DNA from 3 places in the Janthinobacterium sp. MP5059B genome. Region 3 is predicted to be linked to each of the others. Evidence: predicted binding sites of a transcription regulator. Region 3 holds the regulator's gene; each other region holds the start of a gene.

Region 1 (4,211 bases), 780 kb from region 3:
GTGTTCTTCGATCCAGGCGCGGCGTCCGGCGGCTTCGCCTTTGCCCATCAACATATTGAAGCGCGAAGCCGAGGCCATGTGGTCGACTTCACCGAGCGTGACGGGCAGCAAACGGCGCGTGTCCGGGTTCATCGTCGTTTCCCACAGCTGCTCGGCGTTCATCTCGCCCAGGCCCTTGAAGCGCGAGATCGACCAGGCGCCCTGTTTCACGCCTTCCTTGCGCAGCTTGTCCTCGATGGCGAGCAGTTCGCCATCGTCGAGCGCATAGATTTTCTGCATCGGCTTCTTGCCGCGCGCCGGCGCATCCACGCGGTACAAAGGCGGACGGGCGATGCAGATGTGTCCCTTGTTGATCAGGGCCGGGAAGTGCTTGAAGAACAGCGTCAGCAGCAGTACCTGGATGTGCGAGCCGTCCACGTCCGCGTCGGACAGGATGCAGATCTTGCCGTAGCGCAGGCCGGACAGGTCGGGCGTATCGCCCACGCTGTGCGGATCGACGCCGATGGCGACCGCAATGTCGTGGATCTCGTTATTCGCGAACAGGCGGTCGCGGTCCGTTTCCCACGAGTTCAAGACCTTGCCGCGCAGGGGCAGGATGGCCTGGAATTCCTTGTCGCGCCCCATCTTGGCCGAACCGCCCGCCGAGTCGCCCTCGACGAGGAACAGTTCATTGCGCGCGATGTCCGACGATTCGCAGTCGGTCAGCTTGCCGGGAAGGACGGCGACGCCCGAGGATTTTTTCTTTTCCACTTTTTGCAGCGAGCGCTGGCGCGACTGCGCCTGCTTGATCACGAGATCGGCCAGCTTCTTGCCGTAGTCGACGTGCTGGTTCAGCCACAGTTCCAGCGGCGGCTTGGTGAAGGTCGAGACGAGGCGCACGGCGTCGCGCGAGTTCAGGCGTTCCTTGATCTGGCCCTGGAATTGCGGGTCCAGCACCTTGGCCGACAGCACGAAGGAAGCGCGCGCGAACACGTCTTCGGGCAGCAGCTTCACGCCTTTCGGCAGCAGCGAGTGCATTTCGACGAAGTTCTTCACGGCGCCGAACAGGCCGTCGCGCAAGCCCGATTCGTGCGTGCCGCCATTCGAGGTGGGGATCAGGTTGACATACGACTCGCGCACGATGGCGCCTTCTTCCGTCCACGCCACCACCCAGGCCGCGCCTTCGCCTTCGGCAAAGCCTTCCGAGTCCGGACCCGCGTATTGCGCGCCTTCGAACAGGGGAATCAGGGTTTCGCCATTCGATACCTGCGCCAGCGTTTCGGTCAGGTAGCCGCGCAAGCCTTCCGCGTACTGCCAGGTTTGCGTGTCGCCCGTCTTCGCGTTGGTGAGCGTCACGGTGACGCCCGGCAGCAGCACGGCTTTCGAGCGCAGCAGGCGTTGCAGCTCCGTTTGCGAGATGTTGGGCGAATCAAAATATTTTGCGTCGGGCCAGGCGGTGACGCGCGTGCCCGACTTCTTGCCGTCGCGCGGGGCGGGGCGGGAATTCAAGGGCTCGATCACGTCGCCATTCGCAAACACCATGTGGTGCAGGCCGTTGCCGTCGCTTTCCTTGCGCCAGACGGTGATTTCCAGGCGCGTCGACAGCGCATTGGTGACGGACACGCCGACGCCGTGCAGACCGCCCGAGAACGCGTAGGCGCCGCCCGAACCCTTGTCGAACTTGCCGCCCGCGTGCAGCCGTGTAAACACGATTTCCACCGTTGGCACGCCTTCTTCCGGGTGCAGGCCGACGGGAATGCCGCGGCCATTGTCTTCGACGGTAATGCTGCCATCCGTGTTTTGCGTGACGGCGATATGCGTGCAATGACCGCCCAGCGCCTCGTCGGAGGCATTGTCGATCACTTCCTGAATGATGTGCAGCGGATTTTCAGTGCGGGTGTACATCCCCGGGCGCTGCTTGACGGGTTCCAGTCCTTTCAGGACACGGATGGATGATTCGCTGTAGTCGGATGCTGGTTTTTTAGTGGCCATACGTGTTCAAGCTAAGTAAAGACAGTGGTTGGAACGCCAGGCCAGGGCACTGCGGGCGCAATGACAGCGGCGGCGATAACTGTATGAATATACAGTATATCCCGTCCAGCGTCACTGGGGGAGGGCAGTGCGGCAGGCTTGGCGTCCTTGTGCGGACGCTCGCGCATTCTATCTTGATCGGCGGGCAATAGCGCTACTCCAAGGCAACAACAGTGCGCCGCGCGCGTGGTTTTGCGCCAATTGTGCTGGATTTTATGCGGTAAAGCCGCCGTTTTTACATCTTGTTTACAGCTGCCTCCCCAGTCTTTACGAATTTTTTAGACCCTTTTGGCTAATCTGCTCACTATCAAAACAAACCTGAATGAGGGTGGGAATGGATCTCGTGTATCTCGGCTTGATTGCCGTGTTTTTCGTCGTGGCGGCCGGCTTTGCCGTCGCCTGCGACAAATTAGGGAGCGTCAAATGAACGCGTTTTATGTGCTGGGCGCCGTCGTCTCGGCTGGCCTGCTCGTGTATTTGCTGGTGGCGCTGCTGAAGGCGGAGGAGCTGTGATGACGACGCAATCGATACTGTTACTGGTGGCTTTCCTGGCCGTGCTGCTGGCCGCCGGCTATCCGCTGGGCCTGTACATGGCCAGGGTGGCCGGCGATGGCCCCGTGCGCGGCCTGGGCTGGCTGCAAAAGCTGGAAAACCTGCTGTACCGCTGGTCCGGCCTTCCCGCCGACAAGGCCATGGGCTGGAAAAGCTATGCCATCGCCCTGATCGTCTTCAATACCGTGGGCGCCGTCTTCGTCTACGGCCTGCAGCGCCTGCAGGGCTTCCTGCCACTCAATCCGCAGGGACTGGGCGCCGTCAGCCCCGATTCCTCGTTCAATACCACCGTCAGCTTCGTCGCCAATACCAACTGGCAGGGCTATGGCGGCGAACAGACCATGAGCTACCTGACCCAGATGCTGGGCCTGGCCTGTCAGAACTTCTTTTCGGCGGCCACCGGCATCGCCGTGATCTTCGCGCTGGTACGCGGCTTCGCCTCGCGCTCGGGCAAGTCGATCGGCAATTTCTGGGTCGACCTGGTGCGCTCGACCCTGTACATCCTGCTGCCGTTGTCCCTGGCCCTGTCCGTCGTCTTCATGGGCGAAGGCATGATCCAGAATTTTTCCGCCTACAAGGAAGTGACCCTGCTCGACCACGTGGCGTATGAAACGCCGAAAGTGACGGCCGACGGCCAGCCCGTGCTGGATGCGGCCGGCAAGCCCGTGATGGAAGCGCAACTGGCGACGACGCAGACGATCGCCATGGGCCCTGTCGCGTCGCAGGAGTCGATCAAGCTGCTGGGCACGAATGGCGGCGGCTTCTTCAACGCCAATTCCTCGCATCCGTATGAAAACCCCACCGTGCTGTCGAACTTCCTGCAGATGCTGGCCATCTTCATCATCCCCGCCGGCCTGTGCTTCACGTTCGGCCGCATGGTGGGCGACATGCGCCAGGGCTGGGCAGTGCTGGCCGCCATGACCCTGATTTTTGTCGTCATGACGGCTGGCGTGATGAGCGCCGAGCAGCAAGCCAATCCCGCCCTGCAAGCCCTGGGCGTGGACCAGCAGGCCAGCAGCCTGCAATCGGGCGGCAATATGGAAGGCAAGGAAACGCGCTTCGGCATTAGCTCCTCGACCCTGTTCGCGGCGGTGACGACGGCCGCATCGTGCGGCGCCGTCAATTCCATGCACGATTCCTACATGCCCCTGGGCGGCATGGTGCCGCTGCTGCTGATGCAGTTCGGCGAAGTGATTTTCGGCGGCGTGGGCACGGGCCTGTACGGCATGCTGATGTTCGCCATCCTGGCCGTCTTCATCGCAGGCCTGATGATAGGCCGCACGCCCGAATATCTGGGCAAGAAAATCCAGGCCTATGAAATGAAGATGGTCTCGCTGGCCATCCTGGTCACGCCAGCCCTGGTCTTGACGGGCACGGCGATCGCCGTGATGGTCGAACCGGGCACGGTTGGCGTGGCCAATCCGGGCGCGCATGGTTTTTCCGAAATCCTGTACGCCTTCACGTCGGCGGCCAACAACAACGGCAGCGCGTTTGCCGGCCTGTCCGCCAACACGCCGTTCTACAACGTGATGCTGGCGATCGCCATGTGGTTCGGCCGCTTCGGCGTGATCGTGCCCGTGCTGGCGGTGGCCGGTTCGCTGGCGGCCAAGCAGCGCCTGTCGGCCAATGCCGGCACCATGCCCACGCAC
Region 2 (4,211 bases), on a different contig from region 3:
ATTTCTCGGTTTCACCACTATTACTGCGTGATATTTGACGATCCAGACTATCCAGGGTGTAGCGGGTAACTCTGCCATCGGAACGTGTTTCACTTTCCAACCGGCCCGCAGGGTCATAGCCATATGTGGCGGTACCCGTATCTGGACTGACGATGCTGGTCACCTGCCCAAAACCATTATAGGTATAACGCGTTTGCAAGGGGCGCGGATCAGTCACCGATGCCAGCCTGCCTTCGGCATCATAGCCCCTTACGGTTACCCCGCCATCGGCCGCGGTCATCTTGACGAGACGATTCGCGGCGTCATACGCATATGAGGTCGAGCGGCCAGCCGCATCGGTAACGCTCACGAGATTGCCATTGTGATCGTATCGTTTGTCGAGACGCTGACTATTATTACCGAGCTCACTATACGGACGGCCCAAGGAATCCATTTCCATCGTGGCGCTCATCTCACCGGCAGCAACCGGGACTGGCACGCCAGCACTCACCTCCGCATGATGCAGGGCAGAACTCACACGCACGCTGTTGTCGGGAACATTCACCGCAATATGCGTGAATTCCCCCAGCGCATTGCCGACATATTCGACCCGGCCGCCGGCAGTGTATTGATACTGCGTCATGCTGCCGTCTGGATAACTGATGGAACGCACCAGGTCGCCCGCATGATAGGCAAGATGCGTCGTCTGGCTGCCATTGAGCGTCGTTGCCAGTAGGCGGCCCATGTCATCGTAAGCATAGGTACTGGCGACACCATTGCTGTCGGTATAGCTCGATGGGCGCCCCATGCCGTCATGGCCTGCCCACGCTTGCTGGTGGCCCAGCGGATTCGTCATGCCAGTCAGGTTGCCGCGCGTGTCGTAGTCATAGCGCGTGACTGCGGCGCCACCAGGCAGGCTGCGCGATACTGTCCAGCTCGACATGGTGCTGTTCGGATAAAACGTGTACGTGTGCACGAATTTCTTTTGCTTGCCGGTCTTCAGATCATCCCAGGTTTCGCTCTCGAGCTTTCCCGACGGGGCCCACGCATGGTAGTAGGTATAGCTGACGCGCAAGTAGGCTACGTTGCCCGCATTGCGGTATTCGGTCTTCTCAATTTCATTCCCATTCCAGCTATGCACGACCGTCTGCGCCGCGCCCGTGCCTGCCGCCGTCGTCTGGCTCAGCAGGCGGCCGCCGGCGTCATAGCTGTAGTCCGTCTTGTTGCCATTCCAGTCCAGCGTATAGTCGACGTAGCCGTTGGCGTCATACGCGGTGCTGGCGGCCGCCGCGGCGCACGTCGCCGTGCCGGCGCGGGAAACCGATGTCGGCTTCAGCTCGCCACCGATCAGGGCAAACTTGTGGGTGGTCGCTTGTTGACGCGCATCGGTCACCGTCGTTTGATTGGCGCCATAGACGAACGTCTCGCGCTCCTCTCCACCCTCGAGGCCGCTCTCGCTGACCCGGCCATCGGCGAAATACGCATAGCGGCCATGGCGCTGCCCATTGATGCTGATCCCCGTCAACAAAACGGGATTGGCCGTCTCGTAGTGATACTCGCGTACCTCCTGGCTGGCTGGCGCCGTGACCTTGGCGAGCATGCCGCTGGCATGGTATTCATAATTCCAATCATTGCCCGCCGGATCACGCACGCGGCTCACCTTGCCATTGCCGCCCCAGGTGAACTGGATCAGCTGGCCGCTGCTGTTGCTGACACTGGCAAGCTGGTTGGGATTGGCGCCGTACTGGAAATTGAGTTGCGCGCTAGCACCTTCCATGATGGAGACGATGGCACCCACTTTATTATAGGTATACGTATTGCCATTGGCCCACAGGACCCATCCCATTCCCGGCGTGTAGACCATTTCTCCCCTGCGCGCCGATTTTCCTGACAGGTATAAGTAAGAACCGGCTTTCGGGTCCAAGGTGGAGGGGAACTCGTTTTCCCCGACAAATTGATAATTGGTCGTGCTGCCGGTGGGATCGGTCACCGTCACGGAACGGGGTATGCATCGCCCCGTTCCCGTATTGCCGCAATTCGGTTCATTCAACCTGGGCACATCCACGTTGGACAGCCACTGTGGTCCGAACAGGGTGCCGACCGCATGCTTGCTGCGATAGGTTCGCTTCAGCCCCAGGCCGTACAGGCCCAAGGACTGGAAATCCACCTCAGGCTTGATCTTCTCGCCGGTGGCAATGACCACCGGATGCGCCGTCATGGCACCGCAGCGATTGATATTCGTATTGGCATTCGATGGCGCGGCATCGGTATTGGCGGGGCCTGGCGTGCCGGCACCGCGCGAAGGACGGTTGTAGAGGTCGAACATGTCGCCGGGCCAGCGGCAAAATACACCGCTCATGGCAACGCAGTCTTCATAGGCCTGCCGTTCCCGCTCGGCGGTAACGGTGATCGTGGGCATGGTGTAGCTTTGTGCAAACGGACTCTGGAAGAAGAGGATGAGGAATACTAAAACGAGTTTTTTCTGGAATAGGCTGAACATGAGAGTGAATCGGAGGTATTTTTGGCTAAGCGTCTCAAAGAATGAAACGCCAGCTAACATTGACATGTTAGCACTATATTTCATTGCTTATACGTAATGTCCTTACCGTTTTCAGGCCATTCTTCCATATTCAAAAGACACGGCCCTTTGCAGGCAATGTCGCTGCACATTCCTGATATACTGTATATAAACACAGTATATCGGGGTGAGCCATGGAATTGACGGACAAGCTGGAAATCCTGGCCGATGCGGCCAAGTACGACGCGTCCTGCGCCAGCAGCGGCGCGCCCAAACGCGATTCCATCGGCAAGGACGGCTTTGGCGCCACCTCGGGCATGGGCATTTGCCACAGCTATACGCCGGACGGGCGCTGCGTCTCGCTGCTCAAGATCCTGCTGACGAATTACTGCCTGTACGATTGCCAGTACTGCGTCAACCGTCGCAGCTCGAACGTGCCGCGCGCGCGGTTTACGGTGGCCGAGGTGGTCAAGCTGACGGCCGACTTTTACCTGCGCAACTATATCGACGGCCTGTTCCTCAGTTCCGGCATCATCCAGTCGGCCGACTATACGATGGAGCAGCTGGTGCAGGTGGCGCGCGAGTTGCGCGAGGTGCACCAGTTCCGCGGCTATATCCATCTGAAGACCATCCCCGACGCCGATCCCGCCCTGATCGCGCAGGCGGGCCGCTATGCCGACCGGCTCAGCGTGAATATCGAACTGCCGACGCAGGACAGCGTGCAAAAGCTGGCGCCAGAAAAAAGCGTGCATACGATTAAGCTGGCCATGGGCGCCATCCGCCGCAAGCTCGATGAGAAAGCGGAAGAACCGCGCGCGCCGCGTTTCGCGCCGGCCGGGCAAAGCACGCAAATGATCGTCGGCGCCGACGCCAGCGACGACCAGCAAATCCTCTCCACGGCCGAGACCCTGTACGGCAGCTACAAGCTCAAGCGCGTGTACTACTCGGCGTTCAGTCCCATCCCCGACAGCCCGAAAAGCGTGCCGCTGGCGCCGCCGCCCATGCTGCGCGAACACCGGCTGTACCAGGCCGACTTTTTACTGCGCAGCTATGGTTTCCAGGCCAGCGAACTGCTGCCCGCCACGGGCGGCAACCTGGCGCTCGATATCGATCCGAAACTGGCGTGGGCGCTGGCGCACCGCGAACATTTTCCGCTGGACTTGAACCGCGCGGCGCAGCACATGATCGCCCGCGTGCCCGGCATCGGCCTGCGCAACGCGCAGCGCATCGTCGACCTGCGCCAGTTGCGGCAAGTGCGCTACGCTGACCTGTCGCGCCTGCGCTGCAGCATGAAGAAAATCGCCCCCTTCATCATCACGGCCGACTACTTTCCCGCGCGCGACACCACCGCCTCGGAACACCTGCGCCGCGCCATGGCGGAAGCGCCGCAGCAGATGAATTTGTGGCCTGAGCTGCAGGCCGCATGAGTACGGTGGTGCGGCTGGCCCAATCGTTCGACGAGTGGCGCGCGGCCGCGCGCGAACTGATCGCGCGCGGCGTGCCACCTGCCGACGTTGCCTGGCAGTCACAGCCTGGTGATGGCGACCTGTTTTCCTCGACGCCAGATGCGACGGATACCAGCGCGCCACTGCTGCGCCTGCCCCGTTCCCTGGTGGAATTGCTGGAAAGCGCCGCCTGTTTCAACGTGCATGACCGCTGGGCATTCCTGTACCAGGTGCTCTGGCGCTGGCAGCTGGGCCAGCATGACGTGATG
Region 3 (4,211 bases):
TTGCGGGCTGAAGGCCGTGCCGGAAATATCGTCGGCGACGGTGATGAGCTTGCGCAGCACGCCGCGGTCGCGCACGATCTCGGCGTAGCGCCGGATGTTCGCGGCCGATGGCGTGTTTTGCGCCATGGCGTTCAGGTAAGCGAGTCCGCCCACATCATCGGCCTTGCCGAGCTGGGTCAGGGTTTCAAAAACAGTAATGACATCGGCTGGCTTGGAAGCGTTAACCATCTTGACGATTTGCTCGAAGATGATGCGATGGTCATAGCGATAGAAATCCTCCGCATGCATGAAGTCGGCGATGCGGTCATACGCGGCATTGTCGCGCAGCAGACCACCGATAACGGATTGTTCTGCTTCGATCGAATGCGGCGGAATACGGAGGGAATCCAGTTGCGGATCAGAGGGGGCGTTCATGGCGCGAATTATACCCGCTTCGGCGTGCTGGCAAAAATAAAGGGCTGAAATTGAGCGAAAAAAAGGCCACAAAAAAGCCGGGCGAACCCGGCTTTTCATAGTGCGGCAGCGCTTGCGGGCCAGGCCCGCAGACGATTACGCGTTCGCGTCTGGTACGACAGCGATAACAACTTCCACGACCACGTCGGTGTGCAGAGCAACCGAAACGTTGTGCTCGCCAACGATCTTCAGCGGGCCGGTAGGCATGCGGATTTGTGCTTTTTCAACAGCAAAACCTTGCTTGGTCAGCGCTTCAGCGATGTCGAAGTTGGTGACGGAACCGAACAGACGGCCATCAACACCAGCTTTTTGAGCAACTTGAACGGTCAGGCCGCTCAGTTTTTCGCCCTGGGCTTGCGATGCGGCCAGTTTGGCGGCAGCAGCTTTTTCCAGCTCGGCGCGCTTGACTTCGAATTCAGCCACAGCGGTTGCCGTAGCACGACGTGCCAGGCGTTGCGGGATCAGGAAGTTACGTGCGTAACCGTCTTTGACTTTGACGACTTCGCCGAGGTTACCGACGTTAACAACTTTTTCTAACAGAATGATTTGCATAGTTCTTCTCCAGGAATATCTGACCGATTAAGCGTGGTGCAGATCGGTGTATGGCAGCAGCGCGAGGAAGCGAGCGCGCTTGATTGCGGTGTCAACTTGGCGCTGGTAGTGCGCTTTGGTACCGGTCAGGCGTGCTGGCATGATCTTGCCGTTTTCTTGGACGAAGTCTTTCAGCGTGTCGACGTCTTTGTAGTCGACTTGCTCAACGTGAGCTGCGGTGAAGCGGCAGAACTTCTTGCGTTTGAACAACGGGTTTTGCTGTTTGCGTTTTTCTTTAAGCTTGAGCTTATTTTTGTCGAACTTTTTACCGAATGCCATGTCAGGCTCCTGTATCTAAAATGCGCTAGTCAGAATTGACTGCACTAAAATCAATGATGTGAAACACCAAACTCTTGCTGTTGCGGCTCTTCCTGGCCAGGAAACCCGTGAACTGATATACCCCGCCCAAGCTTGCCTGACTGAACCTGCCTGAAATTTCGCCAGCGGCTAGCGCGGCAACATCAAACTCGGTCAAACGGGCAATCCCTGCTTCCATCTGCTGCGAACTGTGTTGCAATACTGCATTCACAATCGGCAGCCCTGCCGGGGTATAGCGCAATATTTCGCGCTCGGCAATGATGGCGGTTACTTGTAGCTGGTTCAGCGCACGATCCTGGTCAAGAATTAAGCTGCTGCTGCGGCTGGAGCGGCTGCTGGTGCTTCGGTGCGGTGGCTTTTGGCCGCGTCTTCGCGTTGTACCGATTTCATCATCGGCGAAGGAGCTGTTTCAGCTTTCTTCATTTTAACGGTCAGGTGACGCAACACGGCATCATTGAATTTGAATGCTGTTTCCAACTCGACCAGGGTCTCGTTGTCGCATTCGATGTTCAGGCAGATGTAGTGTGCTTTAGGCAGCTTTTGGATCGAGTAAGCCATTTGACGGCGGCCCCAATCTTCCACGCGGTGAACCGAACCGCCGCGGGTGGTTACGCTGGCTTTGTAGCGTTCGATCATCGCGGGCACTTGCTCGCTTTGGTCCGGATGGACGATAAAGACTATTTCATAATGACGCATGCAAACTCCTTCAGGTCGGATTGATAATCGCCCACCCCGGCGTCAAGACGGGTGTGGGAAGGTCAGCCGAAGATTATAACCGCCTTTTGCAAACGTTTCAATCATTCCTTCCACAAGCGCCCGAAAAGCCCGCGCGCCGCCGTGCTTTCCGCCCCTGGACAAGTATTTCTTGCGAAATTCGCCTAAAACACGGAAATCCCCTTGCATAGTGGGCGATACTGTACAAAAATACAGACTGTTCATATAGACAGCATTTTAGTATGCACCCACCGCTCATGATCAAGCTGACAGCACGACAAGAACAAATCCTGAACCTGATCAAGGACGCGATTGAAAACACGGGCTTTCCTCCCACCCGTGCCGAAATCGCCAATGAACTGGGTTTCAAATCGGCCAACGCGGCCGAAGAGCATTTGCAGGCCCTGGCCCGCAAGGGCGCGATCGAGATTTCTCCCGGCACCTCGCGCGGCATCCGCCTGATCGGCGCAGCCGCTGAAGCCCTGCCATCGAAACTGCCGGCAGCGCTGCTGATGTCGCTGCCCCTGATCGGCCGGGTGGCGGCAGGCTCGCCCATCCTGGCGCAGGAAAACCTGGAAGCGAGCTACAACGTGGACCCCGCCCTGTTTTCTGCCAAGCCCGACTTCCTGCTGAAGGTGCGCGGCTGGTCCATGCGCGACGCCGGCATCATGGATGGCGATTTACTGGCCGTCAAGAAGGTCGATAGCGCCAAGAATGGCCAGATCGTCGTCGCCCGCATCGGCGACGAAGTCACCGTCAAGCGCTACAAGAAAACGGGTTCCGTCATCGAATTGCTGCCGGAAAACCCCGACTTCAAGGTCATTACCGTATCGCCGGAAGATGAATTCGCCCTGGAAGGTTTGGCGGTAGGCTTGATGCGCAGCTGGCATTGAACCACCGCATGTAAAAAGGGCCGCAACAGCATGACTGTTGCGGCCCTTTTTTATTTCCCAGGCGTTTTATGCATCCAGGGCGCTACGGAAATCCTCGAGCAAGTCCGCCTCATCCTCGATACCGACGGAGACGCGGATCAGGGATTCGGCGATGCCCATGCTGGCGCGGCGCTCGGCGCCCATCTCGTAAAAGATCGTGTGGGCGACGGGAATGACCAGGGTGCGGGTGTCGCCGAGATTGCTCGCTGGAATGGCAAGATTGAGACGATTGAGGAAATCGAAGCAATCGATGCCATCCTTCAGCTCGAAGCTGAACAGCGAGCCATAGCTGCGGAACAAATCCGTCGCCAGCGCGTGCTGCGGATGCGAGGCCAGGCCCGGGTAATGCACGGCCGCTACCCGCGGGTCGGCGGCCAGCATGGTGGCCAGCGCCAGGGCGTTCGAGCAGGTGCGGTCCATGCGCAAGGCCATGGTTTCCGCGCCGACGGCGATATGGTGCGCCGCCTCCGGACCCAGGGATGCGCCGAAATCGCGCAAGGCCTTGGCGCGGATTTGCGCGATGCCCCACTGCGCCGGCGCCGCCTTCTTGTAATTGTCGAAAATGTTCGGATACTGCGTCCAGTCGAACACGCCCGTGTCCGTCAAGCTGCCGCCCAGGGCATTGCCGTGGCCGCCGATGGATTTTGTCAGCGCATTGACCACCAGACCCGCGCCCACGGCTTTCGGGCGGAACAGGTAGGGCGTCGTCATGGTGTTGTCGACGATGTACAAAATGCCGCGTTCCTTGCACAACGCGCCGATCTTCGCCAGGTCGGCGATCTGCGTGCGCGGATTGGCGATGGTTTCGACAAACACGATGCGCGTTTGCGGCGTGATGGCGGCGGCCACATTGGCCACGTCCGTGGCGTCGACGAACGACACGGCGACGCCCTGCCCCGTCACCGTTTGCCACAGGCTGTTGGTGTTGCCAAACAAAAAGGCCGACGACACGACATGGTCGCCGGCGCGCAAGAGCGCCTGCACCACGGCGCCGATGGCGCCCATGCCGGTGGCGAAGCACAGCGTGGCGACGCCGTCTTCCATCTTGTTGACCTTGTCTTCCAGCGCGGAGACGGTCGGATTGCCCTGGCGGCCGTAGCGGAAGCCGGGCTCCTTGCCCTGGAACACGGAAGCGAGCTGGCGCGCATCGCCGTAGCCGAAGGCAACGGAAGTATGCACGGGCTTGTGCAGGGAACCGTGCTC

What was found. Region 3 encodes LexA, which represses DNA repair genes until DNA is damaged. Its sites were predicted from a motif close to ACTGTATNNNNATACAGT; they were not measured.
Region 1: a site for LexA is predicted at 2,050-2,067, ahead of JAB1_RS20685 (DNA topoisomerase IV subunit B). Genes of this name have one in related genera too.
Region 2: a site for LexA is predicted at 2,659-2,676, ahead of JAB1_RS28360 (putative DNA modification/repair radical SAM protein). Genes of this name have one in related genera too.

Annotation. Positions count from the first base shown of each region.
Region 1 is NZ_LRHX01000016.1:797,915-802,125, reverse strand. It holds gene JAB1_RS20685 (DNA topoisomerase IV subunit B) at 1-1,971, opposite strand, end outside; gene kdpF (K(+)-transporting ATPase subunit F) at 2,434-2,523, shown strand; gene kdpA (potassium-transporting ATPase subunit KdpA) at 2,523-4,211, shown strand, end outside.
Region 2 is NZ_LRHX01000023.1:172,015-176,225, forward strand. It holds gene JAB1_RS28355 (RHS repeat-associated core domain-containing protein) at 1-2,479, opposite strand, end outside; gene JAB1_RS28360 (putative DNA modification/repair radical SAM protein) at 2,692-3,924, shown strand; gene JAB1_RS28365 (UdgX family uracil-DNA binding protein) at 3,921-4,211, shown strand, end outside.
Region 3 is NZ_LRHX01000016.1:14,714-18,924, forward strand. It holds gene JAB1_RS17170 (replicative DNA helicase) at 1-414, opposite strand, end outside; gene rplI (50S ribosomal protein L9) at 550-1,005, opposite strand; gene rpsR (30S ribosomal protein S18) at 1,033-1,323, opposite strand; gene priB (primosomal replication protein N) at 1,349-1,648, opposite strand; gene rpsF (30S ribosomal protein S6) at 1,669-2,058, opposite strand; gene lexA (transcriptional repressor LexA) at 2,334-2,969, shown strand; gene JAB1_RS17200 (cystathionine gamma-synthase family protein) at 3,036-4,211, opposite strand, start outside.